DNA from 2 places in the Streptomyces sp. NBC_01257 genome. Region 2 is predicted to be linked to the other one. Evidence: riboswitches for the same ligand, from Rfam matches in the RefSeq annotation. Region 2 holds a riboswitch; the other holds the start of a gene.

Region 1 (10,008 bases), 5.5 Mb from region 2:
CCCTCGTCGGGGCGGGCGGGATCGGCTTCGACGTGGCCGAGTTCCTGACCGACGGCGGGGACGCGGCGAGTCTGGACCCCGAGGCGTTCTTCCGGCAGTGGGGCGTCGACACCGAGTACCGCGAGCGGGGCGGACTGGGCACCGCCGAGCGCCCGAAGGCGTCGCGCACCGTCCACCTGCTCCAGCGCAAGGCGAGCAAGGTCGGCGCGGGCCTCGGCAAGACGACGGGCTGGATCCACCGCACCGAACTCCGCCACCGCGGCGTCACGATGGTCTCCGGAGTCGGCTACGACCGGATCGACGACGAGGGACTGCACGTCACGGTCGACGGCGAGCAGCAGCTGCTGCCGGTCGACACGATCGTGCTCTGCGCCGGCCAGGAGCCCCGCCGGGACCTGTACGAGGAACTGCTCGCCGCGGGCCGTCCGGCGCACCTGATCGGCGGCGCCGACGTCGCGGCCGAACTGGACGCCAAGCGGGCGATCCGCCAGGGCACGGAACTCGCCGCCTCGCTCTGACCACGGCCCGGCGGGCGGACCGTCCGGTCCGCCCGCCGTTTCCTAGGATGCTCCCCATGTCACTCCCGCACGCGATCCTCACCGCCCTGCTCGAGAAGCCTTCGTCGGGGCTGGAGCTGACCCGCAGGTTCGACCGCTCGATCGGCTACTTCTGGTCGGCCACGCATCAGCAGATCTACCGCGAGCTGGGCAAGCTGGAGCAGGCCGGACAGATCAGGGCCCTGGAGCCCGCGCAGCCGGCCCGGGGACAGAAGAAGGAGTACGAGGTGCTCCCCGCCGGCCGCGAGGCGCTGTCCGCGTGGGTGGCCCGCCCGGAGGACCCCAGGCAGGTCCGCGATCCGCTGCTGTTGCGGATGCGGGCGGCGGCGGTCGTCGGGGCGCCCGGGCTGGACGCGGAGCTGCGGCGCCATCTGGGGCTGCACCGGAGTCAGCTCGCGGAGTACCTGGAGATCGAGGAGCGGGACTTCCCGCCCGGGCGCGAGACGGCGGAGGACCGGCTGCGGCATCTGGTGCTGCGCGGCGGCATCGATCTGGAGAACTTCTGGATCGGCTGGCTGACCCGCGCGCTGGACGAGGACCCGGAGACCGTGGCGTCGCACGCCGGGTGAGGACGATCCGCCGTCGGCACGGTCCGGGCGGCGGCCCTCCGCACCCGCCGCCGCGGAACCGCCGTGCCGGCGGCAGTCGTTACGGGCGCCCGGCCCTGATCCGGCGCAGGTGTCCGTGGTCCGGGCGGAACGCGGCGCGCGGGCTCTTGATGACCACCCTCGACGGGGTGACCGGGGCGGGTCCGGCAGCGGCCGCGCCGGCGGGCGTGGTCTGCGCCTGGGCGCGGCTGAGCAGGATCACTCCGCGTACGGCCGCCGCCGAGCCCAGCAGGGCCGGGAGCAGGCTGATCGTGCCGCCCTGGAGCCGCTCCCCCAGCAGGGCCAGGCCGATGGCCGCCGCGGCGACCGGGTTGGCCAGGGTGACGACGGCGAGCGGTGCGCCGAGGCCGCCCCGGTAGGCGGTCTGGGAGAGCAGCAGCCCGCCCATCGCGAAGGCCGACACGAGCACCGCGACGGTGACCAGACGCCAGCTGAACAGCGGACCCGTGGTGTGGTCGGTGACGGCGACGGTCAGCGTCTGGGTGAGTGCGGAGGCGACGCCCGATGTGATGCCGGAGGCCGCCGCGTGCCGCAGTCCGGGGCGTGCGCCCGGGCGGCTGAGACCTGCGACCACGGCCATGGTCCCGGCGCCGACGGCCAGTGCCTCGGCCAGGCTCAGCGTCTCGTGCGGGGCGGAGCCGCCCGCGGTCATCAGCAGGGCACCCAGACCCAGCAGGGTCAGGAGCGTGCCGCGCCACTCGGTCGTGGAGACCTTCCGGCCCGCGGCCCGTGCGCCCAGCGGCACGGCGGCGACCAGGGTGAGCGCGCCGAGCGGCTGGACGAGGGTCAGGGGGCCGTACTTCAGCGCGGCGACGTGCAGCAGCGCGCCGCCCGCGTTGAGCCCGACGGACGACCACCACGCGCCGCTGGCGAGCAGCCGGAGTGCCCCGGTGCCCGGTGCGGTGCGTCCGGCGAGGCGTGCCTGCGCCACCGCGGCCGACGCGTAGGCGGCGGCGGAGACGAGGGACAGCGCGACGGCGACCAGGGTGGCGTTCATCGCCCGGTCCCGGACGATGCGTAGGAACGGGACGCAGCGCGTGGGGCGGCTACGGCGTGGGCCGGCACACCGGCCGTGGACGGCCACGGCAGATGCGCCCTGACCGGCTCCGCGCGCGGCAGCCGCAGCGCGGCGAACGCGACGGAGAGCAGGGCGGCCACCACGATCGAGTCGAGCCAGTAGTGGTTGGCGGTGCCGACTATGACGAGCAGGGTGATCGCCGGGTGCAGCAGCCACAGCCAGCGCCACCGCGAGCGGGTGGCGACGACCAGGCCGACGCCGACCATGACCGCCCAGCCGAAGTGCAGCGAGGGCATGGCCGCGAACTGGTTCGCCATCGAGTCGGTGGCGGGCGTCGACCCGTACACCGTCGGTCCGTAGACCTGGCCGGTGTCGACCAGTCCGGTGGCGGCGAGCAGCCGCGGCGGGGCGAGCGGGAAGAGCAGGTGCAGGGCCAGTGCGGCGCCGGTGAGCACGGCGAGGATGCGGCGCGACCAGACGTAGTGGCGCGGGCGGCGCCAGTACAGCCAGCCGAGGAAGAGCAGGGTGGCCGGGAAGTGCACGGTGGCGTAGTACGTGTTCGCCACGTGGATCAGGGTCTCGTCGTGGAGCAGCAGGCCCTGCACGGCGCCTTCGCCCGGCAGGTGCACGGCGCGTTCGAGATCCCACACGCGCCCGGCGTTGTGGTACGCCTCGTCGACGTGACCGTTGGCCGCCTGGCGGCCGAACTTGTAGATCACGAAGAGTCCTACGACGAGAAGAAGCTCGCGGACGAGGGGCGGTCGGGCAGAAGTGTCCGGCTCCCGATCGGCGGGCTTGCTACCGGCGAACATCACCCGGTGCCCCTTTGCTGACGATGCGGTGTTTCGGCGGCAGGGAACGGGTCCGTGCCGTATCGATACGCCAGTGTACCGATACGGAGGCGTATCGGAACACTCGCGTATCGGTACACTGGCGTATCGATGGACCTCGTCGCAGAGTCGCAGAGAGGGAAAGCGCATGCCGTCGCTCGAACCGGAGCCGGAGCAGGCCACCGCGTCGCGCCGCTCGAAGATCACGCCGGAGCGGGCCCAGGAGCTCTACACGGCCGTGCTCGACATGCTGCGGGAGGGCGGCTACGAGTCGCTCACCATGGAGGGCGTCGCCCACCGGTCCCGCTGCGGCAAGTCCACGCTCTACCGCCAGTGGGGCTCGAAGCCCGAACTGGTCGTCGCGGCACTGCACGGCACCAGGCGCGGCCTGCTGGCCCGGATCGACACGGGCACCCTGGCCGGGGACCTGCGCGAGGCGGCCCGGGCCATAGGCCTGGGCTCGGGGCGTGACACGCCCCTGATGCTGGCCCTGAGCCATGCCGCCCTGCAGAGCCCGGAGCTGCTGTGCGCGCTGCGCGAGTCGCTGATCCTGCCGGAACTGGCGGCCATCGACGCCATGGTGGCGCGCGGCGTGGAGCGCGGCGAGGTGGCCGCGGACAACCCGGCCACGGAGTTCGTCTCCACGCAGTTGCTGGGCGTGATGCGCGCCCGCCCGCTGCTGGAGTGCGCCTACGCGAATGAGACCTTTCTCATTCGCTTCGTGGAGGGCGCGGTCTTTCCCGCACTCGGCCTGGACGCCCACGCGCCCGGGTCCTGACAGACGTGGGCCGTCGTCCCAGCGGATGACGACGGTCCGCCCGCGCCGCACCGTGGGGACGGGGGCGGCGCACCACCGGCCGGCCGGTGACTTCTGCGGAAGTCGCCGGCCGGCCGTGTTTCCCGCCGAACCGCCGAACCGCCGAACCGCCGGACCGCCTCGCCGCCGGCGGGGCGGCGAGGCCGCACCGCCGCAGACACCTCTTCTCGTCCCCTTGACGATATGCGGCCGTCCCGCTTATCGTCTCCATGACGAGAACGAGGGGGTCCCATCATGGCCGACATCACCCGCCGCTTCGGCTGGCGTCATCTGCGCTCCGCGCCCACGGCCCACATCCGCCACCACAAGCGCGGCCTGCTCGCCCACGACGGCGCGGGGCTCAGCTTCTGGTACCGGTCGCTCAGCGCCGCGCTCTCCGAGGTACCGGTCAACGACCGCGAACTGGCCATGGCGTTCCACGCGCGCACGGCCGACTTCCAGGACGTCACCGTGCAGGCCACCGTGACGTACCGGATCAGCGATCCGGCCGAGGCCGCGGCGCGCCTCGACTTCTCCGTCGACCCCGACACCGGCGCCTGGCGCGGCGCGCCGCTGGAGCAGATCGCGACGCTGCTCACCGAGACGGCGCAGCAGCACACCCTCGACGTGCTGGCCCGCACCCCGCTGGCCGGTGCGCTGGTGGACGGTGTCGCCGCGGTGCGCGAGCGGGTGGCCGCCGGACTGGCCGGTGAGCCCCGGCTGCCCGCGACCGGCATCGACGTGGTGGCGGTGCGCGTCGTCGCCATCCGCCCGGAGGCCGAGGTGGAACGGGCCCTGCGCACCCCGGCCCGCGAGCAGATCCAGCAGGAGGCCGACCGGGCCACCTACGAACGCCGGGCGGTGGCCGTCGAGCGGGAGCGGACGATCGCCGAGAACGAGCTGGCCAGCCAGATCGAACTGGCCCGGCGCGAGGAGCAGCTGGTCGAGCAGCGCGGCACCAACACCCGCCGCGAGGCCGAGGAGAACGCGGCGGCCGACGGTGTACGCGCGGAGGCGGAGGCGGCGCGCAAGGTGCGCCTGGCCCGCGCCGAGGCCGAAGCGGCGCGTGAGGTCGGCGCGGCCCGTGCCGAGTCCCAGGCGGCCTGGCTGCGGGTGCACGGCGAGGTCGAGGCCGCGACGCTGCACGCGCTGGCCGCCACCCGGCTCGCCGAGAACCTGCCGCGCATCGACAGCCTGACCCTCTCCCCCGACGTCCTGACCGGCCTGCTGACCAAGCTGGGCAGGCCCGCCCCGGAGACCCGGGCGTGAGCCTGGCGCCGCGGGCGGTGCTGGTCCACCGCACGACCGAGTACGAGGAGCTGCTGGCCCGGCACGGGACGCACGGCCAGGCGGCGTTCTTCCTCTCCAGCCGGGGCCGGTCCATCGACGAGGTGGCCCGGCGGCACGAAAGGACCCGGCAGGCGCTGGCCGACGTGGCGGCGGCGGTGCCGCTCCAGTGGCGCCGGTCCCGGGTGGAGCGGGCTGATCTGGACCGCTTCCTGTTCGCGCCGGAGGACGTGGTGGTCGTCGTCGGCCAGGACGGGCTGGTCGCCAACGCCGCCAAGTACCTCTCCGGCCAGCCGGTGGTGGGCATCGACACCGATCCCGGCCGCAATCCGGGCGTCCTGGTCCGCCACCGCCCGGCCGACGCACCCGCACTGCTGCGGGCGGCGGTCACCCCGGGCGGCCGGGCGGACGAACTCACCATGGTGGAGGCGGTGGCCGACGACACCCAGCGGCTGCTGGCCCTCAACGAGATCTACCTGGGCCCGTCCGGGCACCAGACGGCTCGCTACCGGCTCGGCCCGGACGGGGTGGACTCCCCCGCCGAACCGCAGGCCTCCTCCGGTGTGCTGGTCGGCACGGGCACCGGTGCCACCGGGTGGCTGCGCTCCCTGTGGCAGGAGCGCCGCAGCCCGCTCACCCTGCCGGGACCGACCGATCCGCGGCTGCTCTGGTTCGTCCGGGAGGCCTGGCCGTCCCCGGCCACGGGCACCTCGCTCGTCTCGGGCGAGCTCGGCCGCGAACAGGGTCTGCGGCTGACCGTCGAGTCCGACCGGGTGGTGGTCTTCGGCGACGGCATGGAGGCGGACGCGCTGGAGCTGACCTGGGGGCAGACCGTGCGGCTCGGCATCTCGGCCACCTCGCTGCGGCTGGCCGCCTGACCACCGCCGGGGCCGGCCCGCCCGCCCGTAGGCTCGGTGGCCCGTACCCGTCACCGACCTCGTGAGGAACACCATGGACAGCGACGCGACTTCGCGGATCCCCGCCCGCAACTCCCGCCCGCCCCTGGCCCAGGCGGCGCTGGGTGTCGGCGTGCTCGTGCTCGACGGGCAGGGCCGCGTCCTGCTCGGCCGGCATCACAGCGGCACCTGGGAGCTGCCCGGCGGCAAGGTCGATCCGACGCACGAGTCGATCGCGGCGGCGGCGGTGCGGGAACTCCGCGAGGAGACGGGCCTGGAGGCCGAGGAGCACGAGGTGCGCGTCTTCGCGATGCTCCACGACGCGGTCCACGGGATCAACCGGGTCACGATGGCCGCGCTGGTGACGGCCGGGGACGGCGCCGCACAGGTGACCGAGCCCCACCTCATCAGCACCTGGCGGTGGACCCGGCCCGAGGACCTGCCGAAGGCGCTCTTCGACCCCTCCGCACAGATCCTCGCGGCCTGGCGCCCGGACCTCGGCATCGCGCATCCGCCCGTGCACCGGCTGGACATCGTGACCGAGGGCACGCAGGCGTAGACCTACACCCATTAATCATTTGCCTAGGGACCATAGGCGGCGTTAGCTTCGTAGACATGAAGGCCGTGACCGAGCAGGACATCCGCACATCGTTCGTGAATTGCTCCAAGGGAGAAGCCAAGCGCCTGCCGCTGCCCCGCGACTTCGACGAGCTGCCGTGGGACGATCTCGACTTCCTGGGCTGGCGTGACCTCTCCGCCCCGGGACGGAGCTACATCGTCACCGAGCACGAGGGCAGGCTGACCGGCATCACGCTGCGCTTCCCCTCCCAGCAGCGCGGCTTCCTGCACCGGAGCATGTGCTCGCTCTGTCTGACCACGCACCCGGGCAGCGGGGTGTCGCTGATGACCGCCCGCAAGACCGGCCCGGCGGGACGGGACGGCAATTCGGTCGGCCTGTACATGTGCACCGATCTGGCCTGCTCGCTCTATGTGCGGGGGAAGAAGGCCGTGGCCTCGGGCGCCCGCTTCAAGGAGTCGCTGACCGTGGAGGAGCAGATCGCCCGCACGACGGCCAACCTCTCCGCGTACGTCGCCAAGCTCTTCGCCTGAGCGGGCCGCGGCGGACGCGGCGGCGCGGGTTCCGCCGCGCGCTTCCCTTCCGGCCCTCGCCGGCGACCCCGCCGCACGGGCAGGTGCGCGGGTCCGGCTATCCTGACCGCCGAACCGGACACGGGGTGCCCCACAAGGGGCTGAGAACACACCCGTCGAACCTGAACCAGTTAGCACTGGCGGAGGGATGTCTCATGTCATTGCCGTATGCCCAGGACGAGCGCGCAGCGGTGGAAGCCCGGCCCGCTTTCGGCGGGCGCATGCCCACCGCCCCCGGCGATCTGCGCGTCGAGGCGCACGGCATAGCCCCCGTGCCCGAGGACCGCCGCTACGGCGGGCCCGGCCGGCTGTTCACCGTCTGGTTCGCCCCCAACCTGACCATGACCGGGGTCTTCACCGGCACGGTCGGCATCGCGCTGGGCCTGGACTTCGCGACGGCGCTCGCCGCCGTCGTGCTCGGCACGCTGGTGGGCGCCGTGCCCACCGCGTACCTGGGCACCTGGGGAAGCCGGACCGGTGCCGGGCAACTCCCGCTCGCACGGCTGGCGTTCGGCCGGGGCGTCGTCGTCCCCGGCGCTCTGCAGTGGCTGTCGTCCATCGCCTGGGACGCGCTGATCGGTCTGTTCGGCGGGGACGCGCTGGCCCAGTTGTGCGGCTGGCCGTTCTGGCTCGGCGTGCTGGTCATGATGGCAGCGCAGGGGGCGCTCGGCGTCCTGGGGTACGAGGTGATCCACCGGCTCCAGACCGTCATGACGTTCGCGCTGGCCGCCGCCTTCCTGGTGCTCGCCACGAAGCTCCTGGACGGTGTGCACCCCGCCTCGACCGGCTCGGTGCACGGCGCCGACCGGGCCGGTGCCTTCGTCCTGACCTGCACCATCGCACTGAGCCTCGCCGTGTCCTGGGCGCCGTACGCCAGTGACTTCAGCCGCTATCTGCCGGCCACCGCGTCCCGGCCGCGGATGTTCTGGTGCACCCTGCTCGGCATCAGCGCCTCGTTCGTCGCGGTCCAGACCCTCGGGCTGTGGGGTGCGTCCGTCTTCACCGACCAGACCGCGCACGGCATCGACACCCTGCTGGGCGGCGGCGCCCTCGGCGGGTTCGGGCTGCTCGCGGTGGCGCTCGCCGCGCTGTGCAGCAACGCCATGAACGACTACAGCGGATCGCTGGCGCTGCAGACCATGGGGGTCCGCCTGCCGCGCCCCGTCGCGGCGGCACTCGCCGCCGCGCTCGGATTCCCGCTGGTGCTGTGGATGCACGCGGCCGACACCACGGCCCGGTTCCAGAACGTGCTGCTGCTCGTCGGCTACTGGATCCCCGGCTTCGTCGCGATCGTCGCCGTCGACTGGATCGTCCGGTCGAGGGCCCGCGGTGGCGCGCCGGTCGATCTGGCCGCCGAGAGCTCCCGCCGGCAGCCGTGGTGGCCGGCGCTCACCGCGTTCGCCGTCGCCTTCGCGGCCGCGGTGCCGTTCATGAACACCAGCCTGTACGTGGGCCCGGTGGCCACGGCGCTGCACGGGGCCGACCTCGCCTACGGTGTGGCGTTCCTGGTGGCCCTGGCGGTCTACGCACCACTGCGGTTGAGCCGACGCTCCTGAGAGGGACCTGCGCCCGGTCCTGCCGGGCGCAGGCGCAGGGTGCGGATCTGGAAGGGGCGCATCCGCAGCTCCGCCGACGACGGGCCGGGCGGGCCCGAACCCGGCTCGGCCGGTGGCATCAGCTCCTGGTCCGGTTCTTCGAGCAGGTCGCAGTCGGCGATCCCGGCGACGGGGAAGCCCGCCGTCAGCCGTGCCGTGACCGCTCCCCCACAGGCCTCGTACAGCCGCACGATCACGTCTCCGCTGCGGTCGTCGGCGAGCTTGACCGACTCCACGACGACATCCGTCGTGTCGAGGGTGACCAGCGCGCGGGCCTCGGCCGGAGCGGGACGCAGGGGCAGGTTGAGCGCGTACCCGCCCGCGATGGCCTCCTCGACACCGGCGCCGGTGAGCAGGGCGTAGCTGAACGCGTGGCGCCCCCGGTCCGCCTGCGGGTCGGGGCTGTGCGGGGCCCGCAGCAGCGAGAGCCGGACGGTCGTGGTGGTGCCGCCGTCCTCCTCGCGGGTGTCGCGGCCGATGTCGTGGCCGTAGGTGGAGTCGTTGAGCAGGGCGGCGCCCCAGTGCCGTTCGCCGACGTGCACCCAGCGGTGGGCCCACAGTTCGAAGCGGGCGGCGTCCCAGCTGGTGTTCTCGTGGGTGGGCCGCTGCACATGGCCGAACTGGATCTCGGCGCTCTCCCGTTCCGCGTGCACGTCGAGCGGCCAGGCCGCCTTGAGCACGGCGTCGCGCTCCTGCCAGTCGATGTCGGTGCGGACGGTCAGCTGACGGCTCTCCGCGGTCAGTTCGAGGTGCTGGACGATCGTGGTGGCGCGGTGGGTGCGCTCGACGCGTACGGAGGCGAGCAGCGGGCCCGCGTCCGTCAGGGTCACCGAGTCGGCCTCGTCGAGGTCGTGCACGGTGTCGCGGTAGTACCGGTCGATGTTCCAGGCGGACCACAGGTTGGGGTCGTCGGGATGGATCTGGAGCAGGTTGCCCGCGGCGCCGGGCGCGATCGCCTCGCGCCGGGCGGTGCGGTCGTACACCGAGGTGACCAGCCCCCGGCTGTCCACGACGACGGTCAGCAGGCCGTTGTCCAGGACGTATCCGCCGTCGTCGGCGCGTGCGGTGACGGCCTGGCGGGGACGGCCGAGCGTGCCGCCGGTGGCGAGCGCGGGCACGTCGGCGAGGACCGCCTCCCTGCCGTCGGAGAGCTGCTGGGCGTGCGGCAGCCCGGTGCCGCCTGCGACGACGGCGACCTCGCGGCGGGCGTAGGGACCGGCGTTGAGCAGGGCGGGGCCGCCCGGCAGATGCCCGGCGGCGGCCCCGGTCATC
Region 2 (10,008 bases):
CGCGCGGACGGCCGACCGCCAGTACGGCGACGAGCGCACCGGCGCGCAGCCAGCAGACCGACCACGCGGGGTCCGCCGGATCACCCCGCCACACCAGCGCGTCGGCCCCCGTGTGATGGCCCGCGTACTGGACGAAGCGGCCGAACTGCTCGGACCAGAAGTAGGGCACGGGGTCGTAGACGGGGCGCTGCCCCCCGTCCTCCCGGACGACGGCGGCGGCGACCGTGCGGGGGCCCTGGAGGGCGTTGTCCCAGTGGTGGACGAGCAGCCGTTCGCCGTACCGGGCCGAGGGGAAGGAGGCGCAGTCCCCGACCGCGTACACGTCGGGGAGCGAGGTGCGCAGCGACGCGTCGGCGGTCACCGATCCGTCCGGGCCGAGCGCGATGCCCGATCCGGCCAGCCAGCCGGTCGCGGGCCGGGCTCCGATGCCGACGACGACCGCGTCGGCCGGGAGGGTGCGGCCGTCCGCGAGGGCGACCCGGCCGGGCTCGACGCGGGCGACCCGGGCGCCGGTGAGGAGCACGGCGCCGCTCTCGGTGTACCAGCCGGCCATCGGGGCGGCGACCTCGGCGGGCAGCGCGCCGGCGAGCGGGCGGTCCGCGGCCTCGACGACGGTGACGGCGCAGCCGGCCGCCCGGGCGGCGGTGGCGAACTCGGCGCCGATCCAGCCGGCGCCGACGACCACGACGTCGTGCTGCCGTTCCAGGACCGGGCGCAGCCGGGCGGCGTCGTCCAGTGTGCGCAGGAGGTGGACGCCCGGGACGCCCTCGGAGCCGGGCAGCACCAGGGGTTCGGCGCCGGTGGCGACGACCAGGGCGTCGTACGGGACGGGCCCGTCCGGGGTGTCCAGTTCGTGGTCGGCCGCGCGCAGTGCCGTCACGTCGAGCCCGAGCCGCAGGGTGATGCCGAGCGCCTCGAAGTCGATGTCGAAGGCCGAGTCCTCGGCCTTGCCGAGGAGGACCGCCTTCGACAGCGGCGGCCGGTCGTACGGCTGGTGCGGTTCGGCGCCGATCAGCGTGACGGGGCCGGTGAAGCCCTGTTCGCGCAGGGCCACCGCGGTCTGCACGCCCGCCATGCCCGCTCCGGCGATCACGACGCGGCGGCCCGGCCGCGCTGCCTGCTGCTGTCCGGTCTGTTCGCTCACCTGTCCACCTTAATCATCTGACGGTCCGTCAGGCAGGTGGTTTCCGGATCGTCGCCCCGGACGCTCTCCCCGCGCCCGCGTCCACCGCGCCACGGCTCCCTTACCGGCCACGCGGGACGGGGTCTAGGGTGGCCCGTGCAAAGAACTCGCGGGAGCCCGGGCGCACCGGGCTGAGAGGGAGGCTGGACGGCCTCCGACCGTACGAACCTGATCCGGGTCATGCCGGCGAAGGGAGGGGCTGGACGCCCATGCGTATCCACCACACGAGCGGGTCCGACGTCCTCGTCATCGGGGGCGGCATCATCGGCCTGGTCACCGCCTGGCGGGCGGCGCAGCGCGGTCTTTCCACCGCCGTCGTCGATCCGGATCCGGGCGGCGGGGCCGCCCGGGTCGCGGCCGGCATGCTGGCCGCCGTCACCGAACTCCACTACGGCGAGGAGATGCTGCTCGGTCTCAACGTCGCCTCCGCCGTGCGCTACCCGTCGTTCGCGGCGGAGCTGGAGGCCGCGAGCGGACAGGACATCGGCTTCCGGACCTGCGGCACCCTGGCCGTCGCGCTGGACGCCGACGACCGCGCCCATCTGCGGGACCTGCACGCCCTGCAGCAGCGTTCGGGGCTGGAGTCCGAGTGGCTCACCGGCCGTGAGTGCCGCCGGCTGGAACCGATGCTGGCCCCGGGCGTACGGGGCGGGCTGCGGGTCGACGGCGACCATCAGGTCGACCCGCGCCGGCTGGCCGCCGCGCTGCTGACGGCGTGCGAGCGGGCCGGAGTCGTCTTCCACCGCCACCGGGCCGAGCGGCTCACGGTGGAGCGCGACCGGGCGACCGGAGCCGGGCTGGCCGACGGCACGCACCCGGCGGCCGATCAGGTCGTGCTCGCCGCGGGCAGTCTCAGCGGCCGGCTCGCGGGCGTGCCGGAGCACGTCCTGCCGCCGGTCCGCCCGGTGAAGGGCCAGGTGCTGCGGCTGACCGTACCCACCGCGTACGCCCCCTTCCTCTCCCGCACCGTGCGGGCCGTGGTCCGGGGCAGCCACGTCTACCTCGTACCGCGCGAGAACGGCGAGCTGGTCGTCGGCGCCACCAGCGAGGAGATGGGCTGGGACACCACCGTCACGGCGGGCGGCGTGTACGAGCTGCTGCGCGACGCCCACGAGCTGGTGCCGGGCATCACCGAGCTGCCGCTCACCGAGACGCGCGCCGGTCTGCGCCCCGCCTCCCCGGACAACGCCCCGCTGCTCGGCCGCACCGCCCTGCCCGGCCTCCATCTCGCCACCGGCCACCACCGCAACGGGGTGCTGCTCACCCCCGTCACCGGTGATGCCATGGCGCAGCTGCTGGCCGACGGCGAGCTGCCCGAGGTGGCCCGCCCCTTCTCCCCCGGCCGTTTCTCCCCCACCGCCGCCCCCGCACGTCAGGAGCAGCCCGCATGAGCGAGCCCGTCCCCCTCCCCGCCTCCGTCTCCGTGTCCGTGAACGGCGAGACCGTCGCCGTCGCGCCGGGCACCACGCTGGACGCCCTCGTCGCCTCGCTGACCGGTGCGCCGTCGGGCGTCGCGGCCGCCCTGAACGAGACCGTCGTACCGCGCGGCCAGTGGCCCGCGGCCGCGCTCGCCGACGGCGACCGGGTCGAGGTCCTGACCGCTGTCCAGGGAGGCTGACCGTGTCCGACGACCTCTTCACCCTCGGCGGCACCGTGTTCGGCTCGCGGCTGATCATGGGAACGGGCGGGGCGCCCAGCCTGGATGTGCTGGAGCGCTCGCTGACCGCCTCCGGCACCGAGCTGACCACCGTCGCGATGCGCCGGCTGGACCCGACCGTGCAGGGCTCCGTGCTCTCCGTCCTGGAGCGGCTCTCCATCCGGGTGCTGCCGAACACCGCGGGCTGCTTCACGGCCGGCGAGGCCGTGCTCACCGCCCGCCTCGCCCGCGAGGCGCTCGGCACCGACTGGGTCAAGCTGGAGGTGGTGGCCGACGAGCGCACCCTGCTGCCGGACCCCGTCGAGCTGCTGGACGCGGCGGAGACGCTGGTGGACGACGGCTTCACCGTGCTGCCCTACACGAACGACGACCCGGTGCTGGCCCGGAAGCTGGAGGACGTGGGGTGCGCGGCGGTCATGCCGCTCGGCTCCCCCATCGGCTCCGGTCTGGGCATCCGCAATCCGCACAACTTCCAGCTGATCGTCGAGCAGGCGCGGGTGCCGGTGATCCTGGACGCGGGCGCCGGCACCGCGTCGGACGCGGCGCTCGCCATGGAGCTGGGGTGTGCGGCCGTGATGCTGGCGTCCGCGGTGACCCGGGCCCAGGAACCCGAGCTGATGGCCGCCGCGATGCGCCATGCGGTGGAGGGCGGGCGGCTCGCGTACCGGGCGGGACGCATCCCGCGCCGGCACTTCGCGGAGGCGTCGTCACCGGCGGCGGGGCGTGCGGTGCTGGATCCGGAGCGCCCGGCGTTCTGAGCCGGGGGCCCGGCCGGTGCGTGAGGCGGATCTCATGGACCGGTCGCGGCACCCCCGGGGCCCGGGCCACGCCCCGGTCGGTGACGGCGGATCGCATGTCCCTGTCACGGCTCGGCTGCAGTACGGCCCCGGGATCGCCCCGGCCAGTCGGCCGTGTCCGCGGTGGCTCGTAGACTCGGCTGCGTGGATACGACCCTCCAGGACCCTCTCGTCGGGCAGCTGCTCGACGGCCGCTACCGCGTCGATGCCCGCATCGCCGTGGGCGGCATGGCCACGGTCTACCGGGCCATGGACACCCGGCTCGACCGGGTGCTCGCCCTCAAGGTGATGCATCCGGCGCTCGCGACCGACGCCTCGTTCGTCGAGCGCTTCATCCGCGAGGCCAAGTCGGTGGCCCGGCTGGCGCACCCCAACGTGGTCGCGGTCTTCGACCAGGGCGCGCAGGAGCAGTACGTCTACCTCGCGATGGAGTACGTCGCCGGCTGCACGCTGCGCGACGTGCTGCGCGAGCGGGGCGCCCTTCAGCCGCGGGCTGCGCTGGACATCCTGGAGCCGGTCCTCGCCGCGCTGGGCGCCGCCCACCGGGCGGGTTTCATCCACCGGGACATGAAGCCGGAGAACGTGCTGATCGGCGACGACGGCCGGGTCAAGGTCGCCGACTTCGGCCTGGTCCGGGCGGTCGGCTCGGTCACGGACACCACCGGCACCATCCTGGGCACGGTCTCCTATCTCGCCCCCGAGCAGATCGAGCACGGCACCACGGACACCCGCGCCGATGTGTACGCCTGCGGCGTCGTGCTGTACGAGATGCTCACGGGCGCCAAGCCGCACACCGGGGACTCCCCCGCGCAGGTCATCTACCAGCATCTCAACGAGGGCGTCCCGGCTCCCTCGGCCGTCGTCCCCGGACTCGCGCCCGGGCTCGACCACCTGGTGGCGAGCGCCACCGCCCGTGACCCCGAGGCCCGTCCGTTCGACGCGGTGGCGCTGCTCGCCGAGTCCCGCGTGGTCCGGTCCGGCCTGACCGACGCCCAGCTGGACGCGGTGCCGCCGCAGGCCGTGGCCGAGGTGCACGACGACGCCGAGGACCGTACCCGGGTGATCCCCCGGGTGCTGCCGCCCGGCCAGGGCACCGCGCACCACACCAGCCGGCTGGAGATGCCCCCGCCGCTGCCCCCGCAGCCGCCGGCCCGGCCGGGCCGGCGCGGGGCGCCGCGGCGCGGCGTCATCGCGGTGGTCCTGGCCCTGCTGCTGGTCCTGGGGGTCGGCGGTGGCGTCTGGTACATCAACGTCGGACAGTTCACCCGGGTCCCCTCCCTGCTGGGCCAGAGCCAGAAGGCGGCCGAGGGACGGCTCTCGGACGCCGGTCTGGAGCTGAAGGGCGTCCGGCGGGCCTACAGCGACACCGTCGACCGCGGTCAGGTGATCAGCAGCGACCCGAAGTCGGGTGCCAAGATCCGGGGCAACGGCTCGGTCGCGCTCGTCGTCTCGCGCGGGCCCGAGATCGTCCAGGTCCCCGACGTCGCGGGCATCGAGCTGTCCGACGCCAAGCGGCGGCTGGAGAAGGCGGGCCTGGCGCCCGGCATGATCACCAAGGAGTTCAGCGAGGACGCGGCGGCCGGTGAGGTGGTGCGTACGGACCCGGAGGCGGGCGCCGAGCGCCACCCGGACACCGCGGTCGCGATCGTGGTCTCCAAGGGCAGCCCGGTCGATGTCCCCGACGTCACCGGCGAGTCGGCCGACGACGCCACGGCGGAGCTGGAGGACGCCGGCCTCAAGGTCGTCGTCGCACCGGGCCGGGTCAGCTCCCCGGAGGACGAGGGCAACGTCGCCCGCCAGTCGGTCCCCGAGGGCACCGAGGCCGCCGAGGGCGACACCGTCACCCTGACCGTGTCCAGCGGCCCGCGGATGATCGACGTCCCGGACGTCACCGGCAAGGACGTCGACGACGCCCGCGGCGAGCTGGAGGACGCGGGCTTCGAGGTCAAGGTCGACCGCCCGTTCCTCTCATTCAGCGACACCATCGCGAGCCAGTCCGTGGACGGCGGCGACCGGGCGCCCGAGGGCAGCACCATCACCATCAAGACCAAGGGGCTCTAGATCACCATGCGCAACCCTGTCGGCGGTCACGTCCCGGTGGCCGGCGGCCTCGCCAAGGTCGGGCTCCCCTACGCCCGCGGGATGGGCGCGGAGGCCGTCCAGGTCTTCGTCGCCAATCCGCGCGGCTGGGCGACCCCGGCCGGGAATCCGGCGCAGGACGAACAGTTCCGCACCGAGTGCGCCGCCGAGTCGATACCGGCGTACGTCCACGCCCCGTATCTGATCAACTTCGGCTCGCACACCCCGGCGACCGTCGAGAAGTCCGTGGAGTCGCTGCGCCACTCGCTGCGCCGGGCCCGCGAGATCGGCGCCCTGGGCGTCGTGGTGCACACCGGTTCGGCGACCAACGGCCGGCCGCGCGAGGAGGCGCTGGCCCAGGTGCGCACCCACATGCGGCCGCTGCTGGACGAGCTGACGCACGACGACGACCCGTTCCTGCTGCTGGAGTCGACCGCGGGCCAGGGTTTCTCGCTCTGCTCACGGACCTGGGACTTCGGACCGTACTTCGACGCGCTCGACGCCCACCCGAAGCTCGGCATCTGCCTCGACACCTGCCACATCTTCGCGGCGGGCCACGATCTGGCCGGGCCGGGCGGCATGAAGGAGACGCTGGACCTGCTGGTGGAGACGGTCGGCGAGGGCCGGCTGAAGCTGATCCACGCCAATGACTCCAAGGACGTGGCCGGGGCCCACAAGGACCGGCACGAGAACATCGGCGCGGGCCACATCGGCGAGGAGCCGTTCCGGGAGCTGTTCTCGCACCCGGCCACCGAGGGGGTGCCGCTGGTCATCGAGACCCCCGGCGGCACGGCGGGGCACGCGGCGGACGTGGCCCGGCTGAAGGAGCTGCGCGGGCGGGACTGACCGGGCGGACACCCGTTGAGGAATACCCCAGGGGGGTATACGGTTCCTGTGGTCGACAGGAACCGCTCCTCGGCATTGGGGGAACACCATGCAGGACCACGCAGAGCACGGGCAGCACACCGGTCACGCGGGCCACGGTGAGCACGGGGCCGGCGGCACGAGCTGGGCGACGGCCGCCCGGGCGACCCTCCACTGCCTCACGGGATGCGCCATCGGCGAGGTCCTCGGCATGGTGATCGGCACGGCGTTGGGCTGGGGCAACGTACCGACGATGGTCCTGGCGATCATCCTGGCGTTCTTCTTCGGCTACACGCTGACCCTGCGGTCCGTCCTGAGGTCGGGCATCGACTTCGGGACCGCGTTCCGGATCGCCCTCGCGGCCGACACGCTCTCCATCGCGGTGATGGAGCTGATCGACAACGGGGTGATCGTCCTGTGGCCCGGCGCCATGGACGCGATGCTCTCGGACGTCCTGTTCTGGGGAGCGCTCGCGATCTCGCTCGCCGTCGCGTTCGTCGTCACCACACCGGTGAACAAGTGGATGATCGGCCGCGGGAAGGGTCACGCGGTGGTGCACCGCTACCACCACTGAGCGAGCGCGGCAGGAGGTGCGGGGTCAGAGCTCGGGGCCGTCCCCGGGCTCCTCCTGGTAGGAGTAACGCTGCTCCCGCCAGGGATCGCCGATGTTGTGGTAGCCGCGCTCCTCCCAGAAACCCCGGCGGTCGGCGGTCATGTACTCGATGCCCCGGACCCACTTGGGGCCCTTCCAGGCGTACAGGTGCGGCACGAGGAGGCGGAGCGGGAAACCGTGTTCGGCGGTGAGCAGTTCGCCGCCCTTGTGGGTGGCGAACAGGGTCCGCCCTGAGGTGAAGTCGTCCAGCCGGAGGTTCGAGCTGAAGCCGTACTCCGCCCAGACCATCACATGGGTGACCTGGGGGGCGGGCGGTGCGAGAGCCACGACGTCACGGGCGAGCACCCCGCCCCATTCGGCGCCGAGCATGCTGAATTTGGTCACGCAGTGAAGATCGGCGACGACCGAGGAGAAAGGCAGTGCGGAGAATTCCTGATGGTTCCAGCAGTGCTTCTCGCCGTCGGCGGTGGCACCGAAGACCCGGAACTCCCAGCGGTCGGGCTTGAACTTGGGCACCGGACCGTAATGGGTAACCGGCCAGCCGCGCTGCAGCCGCTGTCCCGGCGGAAGCTCGGACTGCTCTGATGCGCGGTGTTCCCGGCTTTCCGGCTGACCCATGACTCCATGGTGACAGACAGGCAGGGGTGGTCATGACCAGGGCAGAGGCGATTCGGGCAACTCATACTAAGCGTGCACTTACTGGACGACCACCGGGTGCGATGCGAGGATGCGGCCAACTTGCCCAGTTCACCGGTTGGAAGGAGCCTCTGCGATGCAGGGCGACCCCGAGGTCCTCGAGTTCCTGAACGAACAGCTGACCGCCGAATTGACTGCCATCAATCAATATTTTCTGCACGCGAAGATGCAGGACAACTTCGGCTGGACGAAGCTCGCGAAGTACACACGCGCCGAGTCCTTCGACGAGATGAAGCATGCCGAGATCCTGACCGACCGCATTCTCTTCCTCGACGGGCTGCCGAACTACCAGCGCCTTTTCCATGTACGGGTGGGCCAGACGGTCACCGAGATGTTCCAGGCGGACCGCCAGGTCGAGGTGGAGGCGATCGACCGCCTCAAGCGCGGCATCGAGCTGATGCGCACCAAGGGCGACATCACGTCCGCGAACATCTTCGAGTCGATCCTGGCGGACGAAGAGCACCACATCGACTATCTCGACACCCAGCTGGAACTGGTCGAGAAGCTCGGCGAGCCGCTCTACATCGCGCAGCTGATTGAGCAGCCGGAGAGCTGACCGGAGCCGGGCGGCGTCAGGCGGCGTCGGGAAGCGACAGCGACGCGGGAACGGGGCCGGTGCCGGTGGCGACGACCTGATCGGCATCGGGAACGGCGCCGGCCGTGAGACGGTCCGCGGTGCCCGGCGTCCGCTTCTGGTCCAGCAGATCACGACGCGGGCAGGCGCCGCGGCCGAGCATCGCCTGGATGGTGCGGACACAGCCGCCGCAGTCGGTCCCCGCCTTGCAGGCGGAGGCTATCTGGCGGGGCGTGCAGGCGCCCGCTTCCGCATGCTTCTTGACCTGCTGCTCCGTAACGCCGAAGCACGAGCAGACGTACATGCGGTTCACCTCCCGGCGGGATGGATCGTGGCTGCCGCCCCTTAATCGGTGAGGCTAACCTAACCTTACCCGCCACTCAAGGCCCGCAAAAGCCCCGGAACGCACTGTGGGGCACGGATCACATCGATCCGTGCCCCACAGTCGTACGTGTGCCACCTGCCGTGATGGCTACTGGTCCCGGTACATCTCGGCGACCAGGAACGCGAGGTCCAGCGACTGGCTGCGGTTGAGCCGCGGGTCGCAGGCGGTCTCGTAGCGCTGGTGGAGATCGTCCACGAAGATCTCGTGGCCGCCGCCCACGCACTCGGTGACGTCGTCACCGGTGAGCTCGACGTGGATGCCGCCCGGGTGCGTGCCGAGGCCCTTGTGCACCTCGAAGAAGCCCTTGACCTCGTCCAGGACGTCGTCGAAGCGGCGGGTCTTGTGGCCGGACGCGGCCTCGAAGGTGTTGCCGTGCATCGGGTCGGTCACCCAGGCCACCGTCGCGCCGGACGCGGTGACCTTCTCGACCAGCTCGGGGAGCTTGTCGCGGACCTTGTCGGCGCCCATCCGGACGATGAAGGTCAGCCGGCCGGGCTCGCGCTCGGGGTCGAGGCGCTCGATGTAGCCGAGGGCCTCGTCGACGGTGGTCGTCGGGCCGAGCTTGATGCCGATGGGGTTGCGGATCTTCGAGGCGAACTCGATGTGCGCGCCGTCCATCTGGCGGGTGCGCTCACCGATCCACACCATGTGGCCCGAGGTGTCGTAGAGCTGGCCGGTGCGCGAGTCGGTGCGGGTGAGCGCCGACTCGTAGTCCAGCAGCAGGCCCTCGTGCGAGGAGTAGAACTCGACGGCCTTGAACTCGGCCGGGTCCGTGCCGCACGCCTTCATGAAGTTCAGCGCGTTGTCGATCTCGCGGGCCAGGGCCTCGTAGCGCTGGCCGGACGGGGACGACTTCACGAAGTCCTGGTTCCAGGCGTGCACCTGGCGCAGGTCGGCGTAACCGCCGGTGGTGAAGGCGCGGACGAGGTTCAGCGTGGAAGCGGATGCGTGGTACATCTGCTTCAGCCGGTCCGGGTCCGGGATGCGGTCGGCCTCGGTGAAGGCGAAGCCGTTGACGGAGTCGCCGCGGTAGGTCGGCAGCGTCACGCCGTCGCGGGTCTCGGTCGACTTGGAGCGCGGCTTGGAGTACTGACCGGCGATCCGGCCCACCTTGACGACGGGCACGGAGGCCGCGTAGGTGAGGACGGCGCTCATCTGGA

What was found. Region 2 has a riboswitch for thiamine pyrophosphate ahead of thiO (glycine oxidase ThiO). Riboswitches for the same ligand answer to the same signal wherever they lie in the genome.
Region 1: it holds a riboswitch for thiamine pyrophosphate, as region 2 does, so the genes downstream of both, OG408_RS35485 (purine-cytosine permease family protein) here and thiO (glycine oxidase ThiO) in region 2, are expected to answer to the same signal.

What each region holds. Positions count from the first base shown of each region.
Region 1 covers NZ_CP108472.1:8,140,545-8,150,552, reverse strand. Annotated here, with positions in the region: gene OG408_RS35530 (NADPH-dependent 2,4-dienoyl-CoA reductase) at 1-518, shown strand, start outside; gene OG408_RS35525 (PadR family transcriptional regulator) at 575-1,126, shown strand; gene OG408_RS35520 (hypothetical protein) at 1,206-2,162, opposite strand; gene OG408_RS35515 (phosphatase PAP2 family protein) at 2,159-2,995, opposite strand; gene OG408_RS35510 (TetR/AcrR family transcriptional regulator) at 3,162-3,791, shown strand; gene OG408_RS35505 (SPFH domain-containing protein) at 4,065-5,078, shown strand; gene OG408_RS35500 (hypothetical protein) at 5,075-5,974, shown strand; gene OG408_RS35495 (nucleotide triphosphate diphosphatase NUDT15) at 6,048-6,551, shown strand; gene OG408_RS35490 (FBP domain-containing protein) at 6,608-7,102, shown strand; TPP riboswitch at 7,214-7,307, shown strand; gene OG408_RS35485 (purine-cytosine permease family protein) at 7,297-8,697, shown strand; gene OG408_RS35480 (alpha-mannosidase) at 8,664-10,008, opposite strand, start outside.
Region 2 covers NZ_CP108472.1:2,595,062-2,605,069, forward strand. Annotated here, with positions in the region: gene OG408_RS10925 (NAD(P)/FAD-dependent oxidoreductase) at 1-1,144, opposite strand, end outside; TPP riboswitch at 1,283-1,396, shown strand; gene thiO (glycine oxidase ThiO) at 1,393-2,574, shown strand; gene thiS (sulfur carrier protein ThiS) at 2,571-2,801, shown strand; gene OG408_RS10940 (thiazole synthase) at 2,804-3,598, shown strand; gene pknB (Stk1 family PASTA domain-containing Ser/Thr kinase) at 3,782-5,698, shown strand; gene OG408_RS10950 (deoxyribonuclease IV) at 5,705-6,562, shown strand; gene OG408_RS10955 (DUF4396 domain-containing protein) at 6,651-7,154, shown strand; gene OG408_RS10960 (sulfite oxidase-like oxidoreductase) at 7,179-7,811, opposite strand; gene bfr (bacterioferritin) at 7,966-8,445, shown strand; gene OG408_RS10970 ((2Fe-2S)-binding protein) at 8,462-8,767, opposite strand; gene OG408_RS10975 (class II 3-deoxy-7-phosphoheptulonate synthase) at 8,936-10,008, opposite strand, start outside.